Linked DNA regions of Methylotuvimicrobium sp. KM2. The protein of the gene in region 2 interacts with the protein of the main gene of each other region in a pairwise test. Links are inferred from orthologs where the notes say so. Each region holds a gene or a part of one and is shown on either strand. Other genes may lie near its edges. The genes, in order: tsaE and rlmB.

Region 1 (13,943 bases), 190 kb from region 2 along the record:
TCGCCACGGCTGATGACGTGTTGTCGACCTTGTTCGGCGATATAAGTTCCGGCTGGAGCCGCCTGCTGAAAGTAACTGTCGATACCATTGAAAATAGCTCGGGCCATTTTGCTCTGATGAGCAACACTGCGCAGTTTACTTTCTTCGTCCGGGTTCGAAATAAACGCGGTTTCGACCAAAATTGCCGGTACATCGGGCGATTTAAGCACCAAAAAGCCTGCTTTTTGCACCGACCGAGAATGTAAATGACCAACTTGCTTTAAGCTTCCGAGTATCTTTGACGCTGCATTTTGACTGGCTTCTTGAGTGGCGGTCATCGATAGATCGAGTAGCACGGACGCCAATACGTCGTCTTTATCGACTAAGCTGACGCCTCCAACCAGATCGGCGGAATTTTCATGATTGGCCAACCATCGCGCCATTTCGGTCGTCGCACCTTTGTTAGATAAGGTAAATACCGACGCACCTTTAACACTTGGATTATCGTAGGCATCGGCATGGATCGATACAAATAAATCGGCCTTTGACTCTCGAGCAATTTTCATGCGCTTTTTCAGGTCGATGTAGTAGTCGCCTTGACGAACCATCACGGCTCTCATTCCCGGCTTTCTGTCGATCAATGCCGCTAATTTTTTTGCGATCGCAAAAGTCACGTCTTTTTCATGAGTGCCGTGCGGGCCTTTTGCTCCAGGGTCTTGACCGCCATGACCGGCATCGATCGCTATTACAACGTCTTTGCTGCGTTGCGGCGCTTTTTTCACCGATTTATTATGTGATACAGCTAACGCTTCGGAACTCGCGGAAGGCCTTTTAGCAGGATTAGGCGAAGCGTTTCGCTTTGAAACCAATGGATGCGATGCAACCGAAAGTGAAACGGGAGGCTTGGCAGCAAGAACATCCTGTTTGGCAAAAAAATCAATCATCAATTGATAGCCACCGGATTGATTAACCGGAATCGTCAAATTCTTAGCTATTCCGTTCTTTTTCAAATCGACGACAACTCGCAAATCTTTATCGTTACGAACCGCGCTTCGAATTTTTTTAAACAACGGATGATTGGAAGACGGTTGCTCAAGTTTTCCGTTTAAACGAGCATCACGGATGTCGATAACTAAACGCGGGGGATTATCCAGTTGAAATACTTTATGTGAAAATTTCGCCGACAGATCGAAAATCAACCGGGAGTGATCGGAAGAAATTTGATGCTTCAAGGAATTAACCGCCGTTTGTTGCGCAAACGCCGATCCTGCCCAGAAATGCAACACCGCAATAAATAACATATTGATAAAACTACGCATGACCCAACCCAAGCTTGCTATTTTACCGACGGTAAATCCCCGTCATTGAAAGTTTGCCGCTAAATTTCCGGACTTAATTTCAATAAGTATCCAGTTCAATTAAAATTAGCAGACATTATCTTTTTAACTTTTCTAGTAACTATTCAGAGCATGCGGTAGGTTGGCGTCAGGCATTGATTTCTAAGGACGCGTGAACCCAGCACCTAAATAATCCAAAATTGTTTATCATAGCAAATGGATTATGGTATTTAGTTGCTGGGTGAATACATCCCTGTAAACTCTGACTGCAACGTCCTGTTGCAGACAGCCTTATAAATCAATGCCTGACACCTTCTCATACATGACCTATGCTGAATAATTACCTTTTCTATAACTTTAAGACTTGAGCACCGAAATTAGACGTTAAGGAACGGGCATTTTATATCTTTCGCAACCGTCAGTTTTTTTGTCCTTCCCTAAGCAATTGAAAATACAAGCACTTCAATGAATCGCTTAGTTTTTTCTCTATTTCAAAAGCCTTCAAGTTATAAATTCGTTTAAAGTATAGCAGTATGTCTTTGTTTTATCACGCTAGATAAAAAGTTTTTTAAGCTTAAATTGCTGGTCTCCACTTTTAGGTTTCGCTCTTGCCCGACAACGCTCAATGTCAAGACTAAATCAGGCTCCGGCAGAAAACCTTCGCCCATTTCCGGCCACTCGATTAAACAAACCGCATCTTGATCCAAATAATCATTAATCCCGATCCACTCCAGTTCTTCCGGGTCGGAGAGGCGATACAAATCAAAATGAATAACTGCTCGACCACTCGGCATATACTCCTCAACGAGCGTATACGTCGGACTTTTAACCGCACCCTGATGACCCAAAGCCCTCAACAAGCCCCGAACCAACGTAGTTTTTCCGGCACCTAATTGGCCTTTTAAAAAGATCAAGCATTTATGCGGCAACTGCCTCGACAGCTCGGCGCCGAATGCTTCGGTAGTCTCGGCATTTCTCAGTTTTATTTGCATTAATTTACCAAACGCCTCAAATAAGGCATCAAATCGGTCGCTAAAAGACCCCGCTCACCGCCATCGACAGCAGCCGCATCGGCAGCCGAACCATGAATATAAACACCATACTCGGCGCTTTCCCAGTTGCTGAATCCCTGAGCCAATAGTCCGGCAATCACTCCGGTCAGAACATCCCCCATGCCTCCGGTTGCCATGCCCGGATTACCGACATCGGCAACTGCGACATGATGGTGACTAGCAATCAATGTACCCGCCCCTTTCAGCACACAAATACCGCCATATTGCCGCCTGATCGAATTTACTGCGGCGAAACGATCATGTTCGACTTCGGATACCGAGCATTTCAACAAACGCGAAGCCTCGCCCGGATGCGGCGTCAATATGAAATGGTCACCGTATTGGCCCGAATCCGCCAGCCAGTTCAAGCCGTCAGCATCGATCACCGTTGGCTTAGCGAATCGGATCGTGGCATCGAATAAACCTTTCGACCAATCGCTTCGTCCCAACCCGGGTCCTAATACAAGAACATCTGCACAATCGATGATCGTCTCTATGCTCTCCGGATCGAGGTCACCTCGACACATCAATTCCGGCCGCGAGCTATTGATCAATATAGCGTGCTCAGGATGCGTCAACACGGTAACGAGCCCCGCACCAACTCGTAACGCGGCTTCACCTGCCATGCGAATCGCTCCCGAATAACCGACATCACCGCCAATCACTAAGACACGGCCAAAATGACCTTTGTGCGCACAGCGACTTCTTCGCGGTGGTTGCAGAAAACGAATGCGTTGCGCGGCACAATCGACCCTGTCAAAAACCGCGTTAGGAATATCGAGCGATGCATAATAAACTTTTCCGCAATAATCCGGCGCATCTCCGGTAAACAAGCCTTTTTTCAACCCGATAAAAGACACGGTCAAATCCGCTTTGACCGCACAACCCATGATTTTTCCTGTATCGGCATTCAATCCGCTTGGAATATCGACCGCAATGACGAAAGCCCGACTGGCATTGATGGCCGCTATCGCATCGGCATGTAAACCTTCGACTTCACGATCCAAGCCGGTACCTAATAGCGCATCGATGATCACTTCTTCGCTAAGTAAAGCTTTCGTATCATAGCCCGCAACTTTACAGCCGCTATCGATGCAATCTCGATATGCCGTGAGCGCATCGCCCTTAAGCCTAGAAACCTCGACAACAGAATAAACCGTTACCTCCATTCCGGCAGCAATTGCTAAACGCGCTATCACATAGCCATCTCCGGCATTGTTACCGCCGCCACAAAAAATCGTGCAACTTGTCGCTTCCGGACAGAACGCCTTGACCCGCTCAAATACCGATTGACCTGCCCTGCACATCAATTCATAACCGGGAATGTAAAATTCATCGATAGCCGTTCGGTCCAGTTCTCTTACTTGATCGGCGGAATATAGTTCGAGTGGAAGATCTTGCCTGCTCATTGCTTCATCGAAAATAATTGTATTTAAGTTCAGCTTAATAGCCCCAAAACTTATTGGCTTGATCAACGTTAAATCCCTTTGGCGCCGAACAAGGCTTGCTAATTTTATACAGCGCAATGCCGCAATCGCGTTTTTGAGGCTCTCGATAAAAGGCACCACGAGGGCTTATAAGAGCGTGCGCGTAAGGCCCCGATGTTTTACTGCCCTTAACTGTGGCGCGCTTAGTAATCAAAGCAATTTCGCCGTTTTGCAAATCGACGAATGTACCGGGGGGATAAATACCGGTTTCGCGGATGAATTGATTTGCCAATTGCTCATCGATTTCATTGCCGCGTTTCGAAAATAGCGATTTGATCGCATCATGCGCCAAAACCGGAGCTCGATATTTGCGGCCGGTGATCAACGATGTATAGATATCGGCCAGAGAGATGACTTTGGCCCCCTCGCTGATAGCATCTCCGCTGAGCTTATTGGGATAACCGCTACCGTCGTTTTTTTCATGATGCTGTAAAACCATCGCCAGCCAATCTCTTGATTCTATACCGGCTTTTTTTAACAACATGACGCTTTGTTTAGGGTGTTCTATGATTTGCTGACGCTGCTCACTTGTCAACGGAGAATCTTGTTGATAAAGCTGATCCTGTAATTTCAGCATGCCTAAATTCATCGTCAGCGCCGCGCTAATGATCAGTTCGTTATCCTCATCGGTTAACTGCCTGCGCCGACCGAGTAAGCCGGACAATACTGCAGTATATATCGAATGAATGACGGCATAATTATCAGCGCAGCCCAGTAAATGAATCGCGCCTAATGCGGCATTAGGATCGAATACGATTATTATCCGTAAAAGCTCGGCAATTTTCGCTATTCGCGATTGTACATTCTCGGCTTTTTGATCTGCCAAATCTTGAAACAATGGATACAACTTCTGGTTGCAATAAGCAATAGCAGTAAACGGATTGGTTTGTAGTTTTTTTTGATCCGGCTCTTGCTTTAAAGCTTCTCTTAGCTCGATTTCTTGTTCCGTAAGATTCCTATAAACCCCTTTTTCAAGCAACACGTTAAGTTGCTTTTCAGTGGTAACAATCGTATTTTTCTTCAATAACAACGATTGTTCGAAGGTAAAAATGGAAAAAGGCAGCGGCGTATTTAATTCGATATCGCTGGGCTGTACTTTGACTAACTCTATTTCCATGACACACCTAAAGCTTAGGAATTTTTCGTACCATTCAGTATAGCCTGAAGACTACAAATTTTGCGAAAAGCTGAACTTTAACGTTTCAGCCTGTCTTGCACGCTTACTCCCTTTACTCGCTTTATACTCAAAAAATGGCTAACATTATGAAGGGAGTATACCTATCGCACATCAAGTTTCGGCATTAACGTATGGAGGCGCCGGGGTGTCGGCAAAGGCTTTGACAGCATGGATGCTGTCACAGAGCCTACATGGACGTATTCACGGCGTCCTTTGACGAACATCCCGACGCCGAAATTTGACTAGCAAAGAGTATAGTAGTAATGCTCCTAATAGATCAGCACTGATCGGAAAAATCAGCCGCGTTCGCGCTCCATTCTTTAATTCAGCTTTTCCAGATACTGAATCACAAATTGTAGCGTTCGATTGCCTCGGTATTCATTGATATCCAGCTTGTAAGCAGCATGGATTGTTCGAATTCCCAGCCATTGTTCCGGCTTTTCGATAAAGAAAGCAATCGCGTCGATCAACTGCTTGTTTTCGGCCTGACGCAACACCAATTTTAAATGATGCTGCCCAACGATACGGGCCTGAATGACCTCGAACACACCATCGAAAACCGGCTCCGGAAACTCCTGCCCCCAAGTGCCCGAACGCTGCAATAACTCGGCGAATTCCAACGTCAACTCGTTTTCCGACAATTCCCCGTCGGAATACACCTTCTGTTCTAGGTCCATATTCGCTATACGCCGACCGACCATCTCATCGAAGGCTAACGCAAAAGGCGGATAATCGTGCATTTGTATGCTCATTCCGGCCGCCATCGCATGACCGCCGAACTTATTAAGAATATTGGGATGAGCCGAGGCTATGTCGCTCAGAACGTCGCGGATATGCACACCGGGAATCGATCGCGCCGAACCTTTGATTTCGCCGTTACCGGCCGGAGCGAAAGCCACGACCGGCCGGTGCAGTCTATCCTTGATTCTCGATGCCAGAATACCGATTACGCCTTGATGCCAATTTTCATCAAACAGGCAAACGCCGGCCGGCAGATGTTTTTCATCTAAGGCTTTCATTTCGTTCAACAGACTCATCGCTTCGACCTTCATCTGACCTTCGATGTCCCGGCGATCCTTATTCATTTCATCAAGCTGCTGTGCGATATCTTTGGCCAAAGAAACATCATCGGTTAGCAGGCATTGAATGCCCAGCGCCATATCGTCCATGCGCCCGGCAGCGTTGAGCCTGGGTCCCAACGCAAAGCCTAGGTCGGATGAGGATAGATACCGATGATTCCGCCCCGATACTTCGACCAAGGCCAGTATTCCCGGATGACAACGACCCGAACGAATTCGCTGCAGGCCTTGATGAATCAATATCCGATTGGTCTGATCAAGCGGCACGACATCGGCGACCGTGCCCAAAGCAACCAAATCCAGTAATTGTGCTAGATTCGGTTCGGGTATGGCTTGTTGTTGAAACCAATCGACTTCACGAAGGCGACTTCTCAATGCGGTTAGTACATAAAACATGACGCCGACGCCTGCCAATGATCGACTAGGAAACGGTTCGTCCGGCAAATTCGGATTGACGATTGCATCGGCCTCAGGCAATGTCTCGCCGGGCAAATGGTGATCGGTGACCAAAACTTTGATACCTAGCGCCTTAGCCGCGTCAACGCCGGCTATGCTCGATATGCCATTATCGACGGTGATAATCAATTCGGGCTCTTGGCGTTTGACCAACTCGACTATCTCCGGCGTCAACCCGTATCCGTATTCAAAACGATTCGGCACGATGAAGTCGACATTGACCGCACCGAACATGCGTAAGCCTCTAATAGCAAGGGCACAACTGGTCGCCCCGTCGGCATCGAAATCGGCCACAATAGTGATTCGCTGCTGCTTGCTTAGCGCTTCGATCAAATGAGCAACCATGGCCTTCATCCCGGACAACAGCCACGGCGAAGGCAATCCAGCCAACGAACGGTCTAATTCATCCGCGGATTTAATACCCCGGCTTAGAAATATGCGCTGCAAAACCGGGTGCATATCACCCAAATCCAGCTTTTTCTTACCCGGAGGACGGGGAATAATGGTTTTTTTAACGCCTTGGGAGTACATAGGGGTCAGGTGCAAGGGGAAAGGATCAAGGAACAAGGGGCGAGTGAAAATTGCCCAACCCAGTTTTGTTGGTATAACCGTCAGCCACATGACTGTCTTACCAGATGGCACGACATTACCGCCCTCAAACCCTCGTTTTTTCGCACTACTGGTCTATTGGTGCTTATGGATGACGGCGATCGCGGAGAATGGGAATCATACAATCCTCACCATTTATTGTGTCACATAACACTCGCGAATTACCTAACGCTAGGTGATCCGCGTGGGGTACGCTGTGCGTACCCTGGTAACCCCGCGATGTTCATGTGCCAACCGAACCGCCAAGGCACGGCTTTGGTACGCGCAGCGTACCCTACAATTTATGTATAACGATGAGACCTCTGCGTGGAAACGCCCGAGCACCGCTCCAGCGGTACGAGACGCTAGCGCGTCTCGGTCTGCATTCCCACGCTAGAGCGTGGGAACGATAAAAGGGAGTAACAATCAGTTTTTATAGACTATCGAGTATCGCTTTCTTGACTGCGTCCAAATCGGCTTCGATCGTGACCGGATGCGCGTCTTGGCATTGCTTGATCGCAATATCGGGATCTTTGATGCCGTTGCCGGTCAATGTACAAACGATCGTGCTGCCTTCGGGAATATTACCCAGCTCGATGTCATGCAGCGCGCCGGCCAAGGATGCTGCCGAAGCAGGCTCGCAAAAAACACCTTCGTTCGAGCTCAACAATTTTTGCGCGGCTAAAATTTGCTCGTCGGTCATCGCGTCAAACCAACCTTCCGATTCGCGTTGCGCGGCCCAAGCCAAATCCCAGGATTGCGGGCGTCCGATGCGTATCGCGGTTGCTACCGTTTCGGGATGATCGATCATTTCCCTAGCGATGAAAGGCGCGGCGCCGGCCGCTTGATAACCGCACATCACGGGACGCTTATTCGTCACGGCTTTCAGCGAGCCGATATCGGTCGAATATTCCTTATAGCCTTTCCAATAGGCCGAAATATTGCCGGCATTACCGACCGGCAGACAGTGATAATCGGGTGCGGTACCCAGTTCGTCGATGATTTCGAATGCAGCGGTTTTTTGTCCTTCAAGACGGAACGGATTGATCGAATTGACAATCGAAACCGGTGCATGATCGACGATTTCCTTAACCAAAGCCATGCCCTGATCGAAGTTACCGTTGATCTGAATGATCTTGGCTCCGTACATCAAAGTTTGCGCTAATTTACCCAACGCGATCTTGCCTTCCGGAATCAACACGAATGCTTTGATGCCCGCGCGTACCGCATAGGCCGCCGCGGAAGCCGAAGTATTGCCGGTCGATGCACAGATAATGGCTTGACTGCCTTCATCGACCGCTTTGGTCACAGCCATTGTCATGCCGCGATCCTTAAACGAGCCGGTCGGATTCAAGCCCTCGAATTTAACATAAATATCGACGTCCTTGCCGATCAATCTTGGAATGTTTTGCAGCTGTATTAAAGGTGTATTGCCTTCGCCTAGACTGATCAAGCGAGTATCATCAGCGACCGGTAGGCGATCTCTATAAGTTTCGATTAAACCTGTATAGCGTTTACGAATTGTCATTATGTTTTATCCCAGAGTTTCCAGTCGAATGCGACACACTTTGCCGGTTACGGTCGTTAATTGTTCGATCACGGTAATCGCCGCATTCATTTCCGATTCCAGTGTATTTTGAGTCAACATGATAATCGGCACCGATTTTTCATTTTCATGCGGTTCTTTTTGAATAATCGCTTCGATACTGATGTCGTGCAAAGCCAAGATGCGAGTAATATCGGCCAATACACCCGGCCTATCTTCGGCATTCAGCCTTAAATAATAAGCCGTATGAATTTGCTCGGCCGAAAGCATCGGAATATCGGCTAGCGCGTTCGGTTGAAAGGCCAAGTGCGGTACGCGGTTTTCGGGGTCGCTCGTTAATGCGCGAACGACATCGATCACATCGGCAACGACTGATGAAGCCGTAGGCTCGGCGCCCGCGCCTGCGCCATAATATAGCGTCGGCCCGACCGCATCGCCTTTAACCAATACCGCATTCATCACACCATCGACGTTGGCGATCAATCGACGTGCGGGAATCAAAGTCGGATGCACGCGCAGTTCGATGCCTTCGGAGGTTTTTCGCGCGATGCCCAGATGCTTGATGCGATAACCCAAGGTATCGGCATAATCAACATCGTCGCGCGTGATTTGCGTAATGCCTTCGGTATAGACCTTATCGAATTGCAAGGGGATACCGAATGCGATTGAAGCCAAAATCGTCAATTTATGCGCCGCATCGATCCCCTCAACGTCGAAAGTCGGATCGGCTTCGGCATAACCTAAAGCTTGAGCCTCAGCCAAGACATCCGCGAAATCGCGGCCTTTGTCACGCATTTCGGTCAAAATGAAATTGCCGGTGCCGTTGATAATGCCCGCCACCCACTCGATTTGATTGCCGCTCAAGCCTTCACGAATCGCCTTGATAATAGGAATTCCGCCGGCAACGGCGGCTTCGAACGCAACCATGACACCTTTGTCGCCGGCTTTCGCAAAAATTTCATTACCATGCAGCGCAATCAAGGCTTTATTCGCGGTCACAACATGCTTAGCGTTTTCAATCGCTTTAAGCACTAAGTCTTTCGCAATCGTTTCACCGCCGATCAACTCCACAACGATTTCAATCTCGGGATCGTTGACGATCTCATAAGGATCGGTCGTCAACGCGATGCCTTGCGTATCGCAAATCCGGCTTCGCTCAAGATCGCGAGCACTGGCGCGCGTTACGATAATTTCACGCCCTGCCCGGCGCGCAATTTCGGCGGCGTTGCGCTTCAAGACATTGACGGTGCCGCCGCCGACGGTACCTAGACCTAAGACCCCTACTTTGACCGGCTTCAAATTCGACTCCTACTAATTTCCCATAACCCGAACAAATCGCTCATTATACAACTTTGTCTTTCTTGAGCATATGTCGAATGCCGCGAATCGCTTGTCGGGTTCTGTGTTCGTTTTCGATCAAACCGAAACGAACGTGATCGTCCCCGTATTGTCCGAAACCGATACCCGGCGACACGGCTACTTTCGCATCGGCGAGCAATTTTTTCGAAAACTCGAGCGAGCCCATTTCTTTATAGGGTTCGGGAATCGGCGCCCAAACGAACATCGTCGCTTTCGGCTTCGGCACCGGCCAACCGGCGGCCGTCAAACCTTCGCATAAGACATCGCGCCTTTTCCGGTACATCTCGGCAATTTCAGTCACGCAATCCTGCGGACCCTCCAAAGCGCTAATCGCTGCAATCTGAATCGGTGTAAACGTACCGTAATCAAGATACGATTTGATCCTTGCCAATGCCGCAACGAGCTCTTTATTGCCGCACATGAAACCGACCCGCCAACCGGGCATGTTGTAACTTTTCGATAACGAAAAAAATTCGACCGCAATATCGGTCGCCCCCTTAACCTGAAGAATCGACGGTGCTTTGTAACCGTCGAACACGATATCGGCGTAAGCGACATCCTGGACAACCCAAATGTTATGCTCTTTGGCCATTTCGACGATTTTTTCGAAAAATTCCAGATCGACGCATTGTGTGGTCGGATTACCCGGAAAATTGAGAATCAGCATTTTCGGTTTCGGCCATGAATCGACGATGGCTTTATGCAGTTCCTCGAAAAAATCCACACCGGCAACCATTGCCACATGACGAATATCGGCGCCAGCGATCACGACACCGTAGGGATGGATCGGATAGGCCGGATTCGGAACCAATACGACATCGCCCGGCCCCAACGTAGCTAGAGCCAAATGCGCAAGCCCCTCCTTGGAACCGATCGTAACGATCGCCTCGGTATCCGGGTCCAAATCCACGTCGAAGCGATGCTTATACCAATTACATATCGCTCTTCGTAAACGAGGGATACCCTTGGAAACGGAATAACGGTGAGTGTCCTCTCGTTGAGCCGCCTCGACCAGCTTTTTGACGATGTGATCGGGTGTCGGCTGATCGGGATTACCCATTCCGAAGTCGATGATATCTTCCCCGGCCGCTCGGGCTTTCGCTTTTAGCTCGTTGACAATATTGAAAACATAGGGAGGCAAGCGACTGATTCGATGAAATTGTTCCATTTGCGGCTCTGAAGAAAGATTTGTTAGTCGGTAAGTTTAAAAAGCCGTCTAAATTACTGTTAATCAAAGGCTCTGTCAATTATGCATCAGCGGAAAGATGAAAGAAGAAAGAGGAAAGATGTAGGCTGTCGAAATAAAATATTAATCATTATAATTCAATTGTTTATTATTTTTTTGAGGTGAAAAGCAAACAGTCAACCTACTTTTGTTTGCTTCCTAGATCCAAAAATCAACGACTTAGCAGGAGGCATCAAAATGAAAATTGAACTTATTAAAGAATTTATCAATACTTTTTTACCGGGTTATCGCCGGAACTCAAGGGTATGTTGCGCGTATCAAAGCCGTACCCGCCAATATTAGCCAAAGTCCTTAGTGCGCCTTGCGCCCGTCAAGCCTGTTTACCATTAACGTTTATGAAGGTCCGGCCATCGCCTCGGCAAATTAACGTTTAACCGCGTAGCCCGGATGCAGCGCAAGCGCAATCCGGGACGTTCGAGGCTACGCAAGCCCCGCATTCCACTTACGCTCCATACGGGCTACGCGCTGTTAATGATTAGTCACCACTCATTTAAATTGAAAACGCTGTATCTTCAAGTCCTTCATGCTCTTCATGGTAAAAAGATGATATTACTTGGAACCAACACTCGTATACGAACTGCATGTGCCTCATGGTTAAACTGCCGAATTTAGGATTATTTGTCACGAATTACTAAGCACCTTTCCACGCGTTTTAAATCGTCCTCGGTATCAACACCGGCTTCCGGTGTTTTGGCAACGGTGTTAACAAGGATCGACTCGCCGTGCCAGAGTATTCGAAGCTGCTCCAATGACTCGACCGCCTCAAGCGGTGAAGCTTCCCAGCCGCAATAACGCCGCAAGAAATCGACTCGGTATGCATACATGCCGATATGACGCAAATAATCGATTTTTCCGGAAAAGTCCCTGCTACCCTGCCGACTGAAATGATCTCGGTCCCACGGAATCGGCGCACGACTGAAATAAAGCGCATAACCGTCTTTGTTCAGCACCGTTTTGACGGAGTTGGGATTGAAGACTTCTTCCGGATCGGTAATGCGTGCCGCCAGCGTTGCGATACCTGCACGATGCTGCCCAGCCAATGCTTCCGCGACATTCCGGATATAAACCGGCGGAATTAACGGTTCATCGCCTTGAAGATTGACGATAATCGTATCATCGCTCCATCCATGTAATTCGGCGACTTCCGCGATGCGCTCGGTACCGCTTTGATGATCTTCGCGCGTCATCACGGCTTGAATACCGAGCCCCAACACTTTATCCAAAATCCGCGCATCGTCGGTTGCCACGACGATGTCTTCGGCGTCGGCTTCCCTTGCCCGTTCGCAGACATGCGCAACCATCGGTTTTCCGGCGATGGTCAGCAACGGCTTGCCCGGCAGCCGAGTCGATCCGTAGCGGGCCGGAATCACAACTTTGAAGGGAATACTCATTTACGCAGGGCATCGGCTTCTTCTTGACTCAATTCGCGGGCTTCGTCTTCAAGCATGACCGGTATGCCGTCGCGTATCGGGAACGCCAAGCGATCGGCAATAGAAATTAATTCCTGATTTTCTTTGTCGTAAATCAATGGCCCTTTACTGACCGGACTGACCAGAATTTCAAGTAATTTTGTATCCATCATATTTTTCTCTCAATAAAGTTAAAAATCGATTCGTAAAGGCCGGCTCCAGTTGGGCCGTGACCGGCACATACCAATGCGTATCGCGCGCGAAACCGAAGCATTTGACCGCGTCTTTTTCGGTCATCAATACCGGATAGTCTCCGAATTCAATATCGTCGGCGCGATACGAATAATGATCCGGGAACCTATGATTGATGCAATGCAGCCCGGCGGCGGCCAACTTGTTGAAAAACCGGTCGGGGTTGCCGATTCCGGCCACCGCATGACAATTCAAACCGATAAAGTCTTGCAATGGCTTGGCCGAACCGGTCGTCAGATTGACAGCCACATCGCCGCTGAGTGTCATCGAAAAACGTTCATCTTCGGTTTTTGTTCCATTCTCGATGATAAAGTCGACTTCTGACAGGCGGCAGGCCGGTTCTCTCAACGGCCCGGCCGGCAAACAATAACCATTACCGAACTGTCTTTCGCCGTCGACGACAGCAATTTCGATATCGCGGGCCAATTTGTAATGCTGCAAACCGTCGTCCGATAAAATGACATCGCAGCCGTCTTGCTCCAACAATAAACGTCCTGCTTCAAAACGATTGACCCCGATCGCGACAGGACAATCGGAGTGCTTGGACAATAACAAAGGCTCATCACCAACAGTCGCGGCATTATCCAAAGGATCGACTTTGACCGGTGCATCCCGGACCTCGCCCCCGTATCCTCGGCTAATGACGCCAGGTTTATAACCGTTCCGCTTCAAAAGCCTAGCTAACGCGATAATTAACGGCGTTTTCCCGGTGCCGCCGACGCTAATATTTCCGACGATGATGACCGGAACCGGCAGACGCCGTTTTTTTAACCATCCTGCGCGATAAGAAAACCGTCTGAGTTCGACGGCTCCTCGAAAAACCCAACTAAGCGGCAATAAAAACTTAGCGGGAAATCGGCCATGATACCAAACGGCATCGAGCGATAACTTTCCTGAGGTATTCATTTAACCGCCATTGGGTTTTATTGCCGCAAAGGTAATATGTTTAAAACCGATTTGCCCGGCAATATCCAAA
Region 2 (11,189 bases):
GCAAGACAATCTACGCTCGATACAAAGAAACTTAGAGCAAAAAAAACAACAGCTCGAACAGGAAAAAAACAAATCCACTCGTAACGAATCGCTACTGAAAGCGCTGGAACAGGAATTAAAAGCCGATCAAACCGAATTCGAAGCGCGACAAACTCAAATTTCAAAATTAGAACGCTCCCTGGAAACCAAACAGAAATCCATCAAGCATAGAACTCAAGCCGCCTTAGTCCAGGAACAAAAAATCGTCTCTAGCGCTCCGCAACAACCGATCATCGACGACCAAACCGCCAAAACACTCGCTAACGCTCGTAGCGAACTGCAAAAAAACGAAACCTTACTTCAAGAAAAAGAAAGTCATTACATAAGGATCTCCAATGAAATCAAGCGATCCTTAGAAGCGGTAGGTTCATCGGCTGAACATAGCGATTCGCCGAGAGAACAACTAAGAGCGAAGGAAATCAGGGCTAATTTGGACCGACAAAAACAATCGTTGCAAACGGTTGCACAGGAAATCAACACCTTAAAAAGCCGAATTAACGAACAACGCAAAGCCGTAACCAAACTGGAAAGCGGTCAATTGATACAGTTAGCCTCTGCCGCTCCAACAATTCAAATTATCGATCCGCCGATGGTATTGACTCGAGGCGTTCCGAGCTTATTGTTAAGATCGATAGCCCCATCAAGAACCATCACCGGCAAAGTCGAGGCGCCTGCCGGACTTAAAACATTAGTGGTCAATGACAAACCTGAAAACATCGATACGCAGGGTTTCTTTAAGATAAATATCACTGCCACAGAAGCGACGACACCGATCAAAATCGTCGCCATCGATAAAAAAGACAAAAGAACCAGTCTGAATTTCAACATCGTAACCCAAGAAGAAATCGCCACTTCAAGCATAGACAGCCGACCGACGACACCTAGAAAACCCGGCCGATTTTATGATGTAGACTTCGGGCGTTATCATGCGCTCATCATCGGCAATAACGATTATACGGAGCTACCGACACTGAAAACCGCGATCAACGATGCCAAAGCGGTCGAGTCGATTTTGCGCCAACGCTATGGCTTCAAAACCACATTACTGCAAAACGCCAATCGCCATCAGATCATGACGGCGCTGAATACTATTCGCAATTCTTTGAAAGAAAACGATAATTTATTGATTTACTATGCGGGTCACGGAGAACGAGACAAAACCAGCCTTGCGGCTTACTGGCTACCTACCGATGCCGAAATCGACAATACCGCAAACTGGATTTCCAGCGACGATATCACCCGCTATCTAAACATCATCGCCGCACGACATATCCTAGTTGTGGCCGATTCGTGCTACTCGGGCGCGATGACCGGAACGGCGATCGCTCGACTACCGGACGGTATGCCTGAAGACAAACGTGAAAAGTGGTTGAAATTCATGGCAACACGGAAAGCACGAACCGTCTTGACTTCAGGAGGCGTGGCTCCGGTTCTCGACGAAGGGGACGGCCAGCATTCAATATTTGCCCGAGCCTTTATCGATACACTACAAAGCAATCGGGGTTTAGTCGAAGACTATGATATTTTTCGTTCGGTATCGAAACAAGTTCGAACTTCGGCATCCCGTGTGGGCTTTACTCAAGCACCTCAATACGCGCCGCTTCAACATGCCGGCCACGAGGGTAGCCCGTTCTTTTTCGTTCCCGGTGTTTAATGACAACACCGTTAAGGAACGAGCATTAAATAACTTCGACAATTGTTGGAAGGCGGTTCGGTGGCTCGATTGACGGGTGTCAGCGGCACGGATAGACGCCGTCAAGCCTACATGGAAGTATTCACGGCGTCCTGTCAAGCGAGTCGCCGAACCTCCGCAATGCGCAAAACTTGTAGAAATTATTTTCTACATATTCCTAAGCTGTAAGAATGGGTTTACTTCGCTTCTCGACAAACAGCCCAGACGCCCTAAAAACGACAACAAAACTTAGGCCGGGAATTGCCGGCTTAATCTTGTTGCTCTTACAGCTTAGCGGCTGCGCGACACCTTCAGAACTTTTTGAATCGAGCGCCAAGAGCTTAGGACTTACCAGTATTGAAATAAGCGGCGATCCATTTCATCATCGAGCCTATTTGAACCGAATTGCGGCACAATCCGACATTATTCCGTTAGTCCATGTTTATTTAGATGGCGACGGCACGCCTTGGGAAATGAAGCGCTGGATTGCCGAAGACCCGACACCGAGAAACCCTTTGATATTGCGTTTAATGGCAGCGGATCAAGAACCGGCAATATTACTGGGCCGGCCTTGCTACTACGGCTTACATTCGACGGAACACTGCCACTATTCACTATGGACATCGAAACGTTATTCGACCGAAGTCGTCGAAAGCATGGCATCCGCCTTGCGGAAATGGCTAACAAACACCAAAGCAGCAAACGTAGTTTTGATCGGTTATAGCGGAGGAGGAACACTCGCCACGCTGCTCGCGCCTTACTTTAAAAACACAAGCATCGTTGTTACTATCGCAGCCAACCTGAACACAAGCGCCTGGAGCCGACACCATGCTTATTTACCACTAGACGCATCTTTAAACCCGATTGACGCTCAACCTTTACCGGCCGAAATAAAACAAATTCATCTAGCCGGCGTAAAAGACAGCAATGTTCCCGCTTCAATCGTCGAATCTTTTAGCCGGCGGCAAGCCAATGCCGTTTACCTGCCGATCGACGGATTCGATCATATGTGCTGTTGGGCAGACTTATGGCCCAATATTCTTAAAAAATATATCACGCCAACTAACCATCAGCCTGACCGTTAAAAACGGTTAACCTAACGTTCATGAAGGTCCGGCCATCGCCCCGGCAAATGAAAGTTCGAGGCGTGGCGGAGGGTGCAGTCACTCGCCCGACAGGACGCCGTGAATACGTCCATGTAGGCTCGACGGCGGCTTTCCCTGCCGCCGACGCCTGTCGATCGAGCAACCGCACCCTCTTCGGAGCCGGCATTGTACTTTCACAGTAAAAATACAATTAGAATATCGCGACAAATAACTTCCTAGAGCTATGATGGGATAGATCTTTGACGAACGACCTCATACAGCATCGCACCGGTCGCGACCGACAAATTGAGACTGGAAACACTACCCTGCATCGGTAATTTGACCAACCAGTCGCATTGCTCACGAGTCAAACGCCGCATACCTTTACCCTCGGCACCGATCACCAAGGCCATAGGTAATTTGAAATCACATTGATAAAGCGTTTGCTCGGCCTCGCCGGCTGCGCCGAAAATCCAAATCCCCTGATCTTTCAGCCAACGCAAAGTTCGGGACAGGTTCGTAACTTGATAGACCGGCACGGTCTCGGCCGCGCCGCTCGCAACCTTACAAACCGTCGGCGTAATACCGACCGCATTGTCCTTCGTGATAATCACGCCATGCACGCCGGTAGCATCGGCCGTCCTTAAGCATGCTCCGAGGTTATGCGGGTCCTGAACATTATCCAAAACCAAAAACAACGGCATGCCGGTAAGACTGGAAACCGCCTGCTTCAATGCATCTTCCGATTGCGCCGAAGGGAGTTCGATTTCAAGCACGATACTTTGATGATTATTACCATCGGCAAGGCGATCCAGTTTTTTTCGGTCGACTTTTTCGGGGTTAATACCGATCTTTTTCAAGTCTTCGAGCAATTGACTTAAACGTCGGTCCTGACGGTGCGAGTCAACCCAAGCCTGATGAATATGCTGAGGCGAATAATCGAGTGCCGCCTGGACCGAATGAATGCCGTAGATTTTAACTCGGCTCATTTTTTACGCCGTCTTTTTTTCGGGCGCTTTGCCAAGGCAGTAACCTTAACCAGTTCGAAATCGATTTTCTTGTCGTCAAGATTAACGCGTACGACTTTCACTTGCACGGTATCGCCAAGACGATAACGAATACCCGTACGTTCGCCGATTAACTGATGACTGGCCGCATCGAAATGAAAATAATCTTGGGCAAGATTACTGATATGCACGAGGCCCTCGACATAAATATCGGCAAGCTCAACAAAGAACCCGAACGATGTCACCGCCGAAATAATACCCGGAAACTCTTCGCCGACCTTGTCCATCATGTATTCGCACTTGAGCCAACTAACGACATCGCGCGTCGCATCATCGGCTCGACGCTCGTTCGTCGAGCAATGCTCGCCAAGCGTGACCATATCGGGAAATCCGTAATGATAACTTTCCGGCTTTTTGTCTTGTAAACAATGCCGGATGGCCCGATGCACCAACAAGTCCGGATATCGACGAATCGGCGACGTAAAATGAGCATAGGCTTCGAGCGCCAAGCCGAAATGGCCTTTCAAATCGGGACTGTAAACCGCTTGCGACATCGAACGCAACAAAACCGTTTGAATCAAATGAGCATCCGGGCGCCCCTTAATGCTATCGACTAGATGCATGTAGTCGAGCGGCGTCGGCTTATCACCACCACCCAAGCTCAGACCCAATTCACCTAAAAAGGTCTTCAGCGCCAATAATTTTTCCGGTCCGGGCCCGTCATGAATTCTCAATAACTTGGGCATTTTTCGGCGATTGAGAAATTTAGCTGCCGCCATGTTCGCGGTAATCATAAACTCTTCAATCAGCTTATGTGCATCGTTACGCACAACCGGAACGATCTTTTCAATTTTACGTTCGGAACCGAAAATAATCCGCGTTTCCTGAGTATCGAAATCCATTGCGCCGCGTTTTTCTCGGCTTAAACACATGGCTTTGTACAACGCATACAGTTCTTGTAAATGCGGCATTAAAGGCTTATATTTTTTAATTAAGGCCTTGTTGCCATCGACCAGCATGCTAGCGACTTCGGTATAAGTCAGGCGTGCATGAGAACGCATCACAGCTTCGAAGAAACACGAACGCGTCATCTGTCCTTCCGCATTGATCGTCATCTCGCAGACCATACATAAGCGGTCGACATTAGGATTGAGAGAACAGAGTCCATTCGAAAGAATTTCCGGCAACATCGGAATCACCTGTTCCGGAAAATAAACCGAGGTACTGCGGTTTTTGGCCTCAATATCCAACGCGCTATTGATCGCGACATAATGAGACACATCGGCGATCGCGACAAAAAGCTTCCAGCCCTTTCCCGTCTTACGGCAATACACGGCATCGTCGAAATCGCGCGCATCCTCGCCGTCTATCGTCACCAACGGAACATCACGCAAATCGACTCGACCTTCCTTAGCCGCTTCCGGCACTTCATCGCTGAATGCCTGAATTTCCTGCTCAACCTCTTCCGGCCAGACATGCGGCAAACCATGGCTGCGAATCGCCATCTCGATTTCCATGCCCGGAGCCAAATGCTTGCCCAGAACCTCGGCAACACGTCCGATGGGCTGATTGGTCTTACTCGGTTGCTCCAGGATTTCGGCGACAACGATATCGCCTTTTTTAGCTTTGCCGGTTTCATCACCCGGTATCAACACGTCTTGAGCCAGGTTTTTATTATCCGGCACGACGTAATTAACGCCTTTATCGGTGAAAAAACGACCGACCACTTGTTTGGTATTCCGTTCCAGCACCTCGACGATTGCCCCTTCGCGGCGCCCTTTCCGGTCGAGACCGGCGATTCGCGCGACGGCTCTGTCATTATGCAGAACCGAACGCATTTCACGGGGAGACAAAAATAAATCGTCGGACCCGTCGTCCGGCTTTAAAAATCCGAAGCCATCGGCATGACCGATGATGCGTCCGGCAATCAAATCCTTGCTGTTAACCCGGCAATATTTTTGGCGGCGATTGAATAATAATTGTCCGTCCCGTTCCATTGCACGAAGCCGTCTGCGCAAGGCCTCCAACTGGTCGGGCGACTCGAGTTGAAATTCCTGAGAAATTTGGTCGCGCGACAACGGTTTACCGACATGAGCGAGCAGATCGAGAATCAACTCCCGACTAGGAATCGGGTTCTCGTATTTCGCCGCCTCGCGCTCTGCATAAGGGTCTCGGGTCGGAGTAAAATTTGGTTTTTTATCTTTAGACTTCAATGTCGTCGTTTCCTAAATTAGAATGAATGTCATAGCTTAACTGATATACGCGTATTTTAACAATTCCCTATGCAAATCAAAATTCAACGTGATGTATTAAGAAGTTGATGAACGACCAACGGACAACCCTCAGCAATTTTTAGGCATCAATAGTATTGACAGCATATCAAGCAATCGGTATAGTGCGCGCTCACTTCGCTGATACAGCACACCTTTGCCGAGGTGGTGAAATTGGTAGACACGCTAGCTTCAGGTGCTAGTGCTCGCAAGGGCGTGGAGGTTCAAGTCCTCTCCTCGGCACCATTATCCCGAAAAAAAAGAGCTAATCGCCTTTTGTGTCAAATTTGAACTACTGAATTTTATTAGTCAATTTCCCGCTAATAATTCAAAAACTCTTCGTTTGATCGAAGCTCAAATAACCGCATTTACTGCGTTATTTTTATACCTCAAGTTTTCATCACCTGCTTCAATGCGGCCGCTGTCCAGGTTTTGACCGGTAGTTATGATCACGGCAAAAGACTTTTTGACCGTTACTGAAATGAACGCGTTAACCTATATAAAGCAGTTGACATGTGTTGTAGACCATTCGTTCTGAGCTAAGTCAAAGCATGAACGGGGTCTACAACACTTTTACCGGCTTGTTGAAGCCTCAAATACCTCTCATTTTTCGACAAGACTTTCCTGATCGTAGCGAAAGGACTCGGGGCAAACGGTAGATTGAGGCTCTCGACTGCTTTTTTTTGGCTAAAGCAACGCATAAACATCAATCCAGTAAATACCCATCCTATGTTTGGCAGCGGCCCTGTTGCGTTCTCAAAATATGAAAGCGACTATCTGATGCATTCGGAAGTAATAGATAAATTGTTGCTTATGGCAAATGAAATTCCAGATATGCTTAGTTATTTGGCTCAGATAACCGACATGTAATTATTCAGCCCCCTTATCGTTCCCACGCTCCCGCGTGCGAATAGCGTGGAAATGATAATTGGCGGGTACTGAATAGTTACGCCGACATTGATATTTTGAATCAATCACAAACGGTTTGCTTTATCGTCTAATGCGAATTCGACCGTTTACTAACTTAGAGCTTAAAAATTGGTTGTTTTACACCCAGCCTTCGAAATCTTTGAAACAAGTATCGGAAGAACCTGAACATCCACCCATACTTCAATATCAACTATGTCATTTAACCTAAACGATGCTGCTCAACCCAAACTATTGAGTGATATAACCTAAATTGTATTGCCGCTATTATTCACTCCTCCAAGTAAGATAACTCCGACAATTTGTAATAGAAGACTAAAATATAGGGGATTTTTTCATTTTTTTTGATTAAAAATTATTCCTGGCATATTGCTTGCAGTATCTCAGTCTGTGTTAATTAAACAAGCAAAGACCAGAATGAAAAAAATAATCAAAATAGGATTGCTCGGCGCGATGTTTGCTCCGACAACTTACGCCAACCAAAATGCCCTGACCGACATGGATTTTCACAATTCCAGTTCGGAAAAAATCAAACTAGGACAATTCCTCTTTTATGACAAAATATTATCCGGAAACCTCAATATTTCATGCGCGTCTTGCCACCATCCAATGGCCGGCACAGGTGACGGTTTGGCTTTGCCGGTCGGCGAAGGCGGCAAAGGATTAGGCGTCACGCGAGATACCGGTAGCGGCATCGACGCAATTCATGAGCGGGTACCGAGAAATGCGCCTCATTTATTCAACCTGGGCGCAAAAGAATTCGTCACCATGTTTCATGACGGGCGTTTAACGGTTAACCCTAATCACCCCTCCGGCTTCGACTCCCCGGCCGGTGACGCTTTACCTGAAGGCTTGGATCATTCTCTTGCAGCTCAAGCCATGTTTCCAGTGACTTCCACCACCGAGATGGCTGGGCAAGCCGGAGAAAACCCCGTGGGAGATGCCGCAACTGCAGATAACTTTACGGAAGTATGGAGACTGTTGACGGCTCGGGTGATGGCAATCGACGAATATCGCGACTTAATTCACCAAGCCTATCCCGGCCTCGCCGATCAGAATGCAACCTTCGTCCATATCGCCAATGCTATCGGTGCTTTCGAAGCGACTGCATTTCGTGCCGACAACAGCCGTTATGACCAATACTTAAGAGGCGAATACAGCCCCTCCTCTTCGGAAAAAAAAGGGTATAAAATTTTCAAAGACAACTGCATGTCTTGTCACAGCGGTCCTCTACAAACCGATCACCAATTTCACGCTCTGGGAATTCCACAAATTGGTCCGGGAAAAGGCGACGGATTATTCGGTTACGACGACTTCGGTCGAGAGCGCGTTACCGGAAACAATGACGATAGATATCGTTTCCGAACCCCTACTCTGCGAAACGTAGCCATTACCGGACCTTGGGGGCATGATGGCGCCTATGACACATTGGAAGGCATGATTAGACATCACCTTAACCCTGAACAAAGCCTGGATAACTACGATATCCGCCAAGCCCGCCTACCGCCTCGGAACGACTTGAGTGAAATCGATGACATCATCCACAGCGATGAAATCAGCCGTGCAGATTTAAAGGCCAGAATCGAAATTCAGCCGGTTAACCTGACCGACCAGGAAATCGACTCTTTACTCGATTTCCTGAAAGCACTAACCGACACTGCTAGCTTGGATATGCGCAATACAGTGCCCTATCGAGTACCGAGCGGCTTACCAATAGCCGATTAGTGATGTATCCCCGGAAAATCCGGTATTAATGAACAAAACCGATTCAATACTGTATGCCTTTCGCACTTCAAATTTCGGCAGTGTCTTAGGTGGCACCGAGGTGTGTGGCCCCTCACCCAATGCTAGGTGAGGGGCCAACATGGACGTATTCACCCAGCACCTAAACTCCATAGCCCACTGGCTATGATTAATCCTGATTAGCAAGATGCTTCAGCTTGCCGAAGCCAAGTGTCCGAGCAGGGACCAGTCGTAGTCGCAAAAACTGAAATATGCTGTTATCCAAGCTCCAGCTTGGGTAAGAGCGTGATGTGGGTTGGCCGTTTTTAGCTTGACGCACATGATCTGCGAACCCGGTCCTGCTAGGGATATGCTGATCTTTGGACTTTAGCTGAAGAAACTTACTAATCAGGTGATTAATTGTCTTAGATAATTTAGGTGCTGGGCTTTGACGGGCACCCCGGCGCCGAATTTTAATCTCCGATGAGTATTAGTTTAATTACACTGCATTCTGCCCCCTTAATACCGGAACATTGCGCTGCCCGCAACACTAATCCTTGCTTCATTGCGTGATCTCGCCTTCACTCGCCTGCAACACATAAATAGTCGCCCCAATCACGGCGGCCGGCGCAACGATGATATTTATTATCGGCAACGTTAGACCTAACATCGTGACGCCACCGAAGCTCATCGAGCCTAGACGAATACTTTTGAGTATTTTACGTTGCTCAGAAAATAACAAACCGGCATTCTCCAGTGGATAAGCCATGTATTCCAACGCCGCCCCCCAAGCCCCGAACAAACCCCATAAAAAAGGCGCCGCGATATTGATGCCGGGAATGATCGATACAATTAATAACGGCAATGCCCTGCTACCCAAATAGCCGAAGCGCTTGAATTCGGCCAGTATGATTTTGTTGACGGAGTGCTCTCCAATCTCAAGCTTTCGACCCGTAATGAGTTCCGCCGATTTTGCCGACAATGCGCCGTAAAACGGCGCCGCAATGACATTCGCCAAAATAGTAAACGTGAAAAATCCGGCGATAAAAAAACTAAGAAAAAACAGCGGCCACAAAACCCAGCTTAACCATGACAACCAGTCCGGGATAAAATGCGCTATAAGGTCGGCCACATAATAATAACCGAGAACCAAAACCGCGCTATAAAGCACGAGATTAATCAAAACCGGAATCACGATAAATTTTCGCAATTCAGGCTTAATCGCCCAACGCAGACCACGAAAGAAACAACTCACCGCCCACGCCGGATTATTGCCTTTTTTGGAAAACTTCATTATTTCAGTCCCTCCATACCATTTTCCGATGGATTCAATACCACGCCGCGTTCGGTCACGATCGCCGCAATCAATTCGGCCGGGGTCACATCAAACACCGGATTCCAAGCACCGACCAAGGATTCCTTATTATAACTATCCGGCAACAACTCATTCGATGCTCGCTGTTCGATTTCAATACCGCTACCATCGGCAAGATTCCAATCGATCGTCGATAATGGAGCAGCTACCATTAACTTGATGCCATGTTGCTTTGCCAACACCGCCAGCGAATAGGTGCCGATTTTGTTTGCGGTATCCCCATTTGCGGCGATTCGATCGGCACCGACGACAATCCAATCGACCGCGCCCGACTTCATTAACCAGGCGGCCGCCGAATCGGCTATCAAAGTCGCCGCAATGCCGTCTTGAGCCAATTCCCAAACGGTTAGTCGGGCGCCTTGTAGCCAAGGACGGGTTTCTCCGGCAAAGACTTTATTTAACCCTCGCCGGCAGGCGCTCCGAATCACGCCGAGCGCGGTACCGTAACCGCCTGTCGCCAAGGCGCCGGCATTACAATGCGTCAAAACGCCTTTAGTCCCACCGATAATTTCGGCGCCCAACTCGCCGATTCGATGATTCGCGGCAATATCGTCCTGATGAATTTGTATAGCCAAGGCTTGTGTTGCCGCCACCGGATCTTCCGGCTGGGAATTTAAAAGCGCTTTCATCCGGTCCAAGGCCCAAAATAAATTGACTGCGGTCGGGCGCGATGCCGCCAGTCGCTCTATATCGGCAAACACTTTATCAGACCAATTTACAGAACGATCGTGACAATGTTGCTTCACCGATAACGCTACGCCATAAGCCGCCGCAATACCGATCGCGGGCGCTCCGCGCACACGCATCGTTTTTATGGCTTCAGCGACTCCCGGCGCATCACGGTAATCTTCATAAACGATAGTTTCGGGAAGCAGCCTTTGATCCAGGACTTTTAACGAATCGCCTGTCCATTGCAGGGCTTGTACCGCTAATTGTTTAGGTTCAGTCATTGTTTATCGAATAGGTAGGAAAAAAAGTTATAATTCGGTTTTATCTTGCGATGCATGCTATCGGCACACATTACACGCAGGATATTCATTTAAATTGGAAACCGTTCATGAAAGTCGATATTGCTATCAATGCCCGCTGGAT

The links.
Region 1: the proteins of rlmB (region 2) and tsaE interact in binary tests that used the Escherichia coli proteins (3 or more experiments, as listed by UniProt). The link is inferred for Methylotuvimicrobium sp. KM2 from one-to-one orthologs.

Annotation. Positions count from the first base shown.
Region 1 is NZ_CP150634.1:2,639,311-2,653,253, forward strand. Bases 572-3,571 are described here. They hold tsaE (tRNA (adenosine(37)-N6)-threonylcarbamoyltransferase complex ATPase subunit type 1 TsaE), read right to left. Parts: upstream 2,309-3,571; coding sequence 1,835-2,308; downstream 572-1,834. Other genes in these bases: WJM45_RS11200 (N-acetylmuramoyl-L-alanine amidase), read right to left, coding at 572-1,298; WJM45_RS11210 (NAD(P)H-hydrate dehydratase), read right to left, coding at 2,308-3,571. In the rest of the region: more of WJM45_RS11200, read right to left, coding at 1-571; more of WJM45_RS11210, read right to left, coding at 3,572-3,777; WJM45_RS11215 (HD domain-containing phosphohydrolase), read right to left, coding at 3,812-4,972; single-stranded-DNA-specific exonuclease RecJ, read right to left, coding at 5,353-7,098; thrC (threonine synthase), read right to left, coding at 7,589-8,683; WJM45_RS11230 (homoserine dehydrogenase), read right to left, coding at 8,690-10,000; alaC (alanine transaminase), read right to left, coding at 10,044-11,228; kdsB (3-deoxy-manno-octulosonate cytidylyltransferase), read right to left, coding at 11,921-12,697; WJM45_RS11245 (Trm112 family protein), read right to left, coding at 12,694-12,885; lpxK (tetraacyldisaccharide 4'-kinase), read right to left, coding at 12,866-13,873; WJM45_RS11255 (biopolymer transporter ExbD), read right to left, coding at 13,874-13,943. UniProt on the Escherichia coli protein: Required for the formation of a threonylcarbamoyl group on adenosine at position 37 (t(6)A37) in tRNAs that read codons beginning with adenine.
Region 2 is NZ_CP150634.1:2,823,216-2,834,404, forward strand. What follows is about bases 1,913-4,911. They hold rlmB (23S rRNA (guanosine(2251)-2'-O)-methyltransferase RlmB), read right to left. Parts: upstream 3,786-4,911; coding sequence 3,039-3,785; downstream 1,913-3,038. Other genes in these bases: WJM45_RS11855 (hypothetical protein), read left to right, coding at 1,913-2,796; rnr (ribonuclease R), read right to left, coding at 3,782-4,911. Outside these bases: WJM45_RS11850 (caspase family protein), read left to right, coding at 1-1,693; more of WJM45_RS11855, read left to right, coding at 1,903-1,912; more of rnr, read right to left, coding at 4,912-6,016; WJM45_RS11875 (cytochrome c peroxidase), read left to right, coding at 7,418-8,725; sulfate transporter CysZ, read right to left, coding at 9,285-10,016; mtnA (S-methyl-5-thioribose-1-phosphate isomerase), read right to left, coding at 10,016-11,047; WJM45_RS11890 (TRZ/ATZ family hydrolase), read left to right, coding at 11,155-11,189. UniProt on the Escherichia coli protein: Specifically methylates the ribose of guanosine 2251 in 23S rRNA.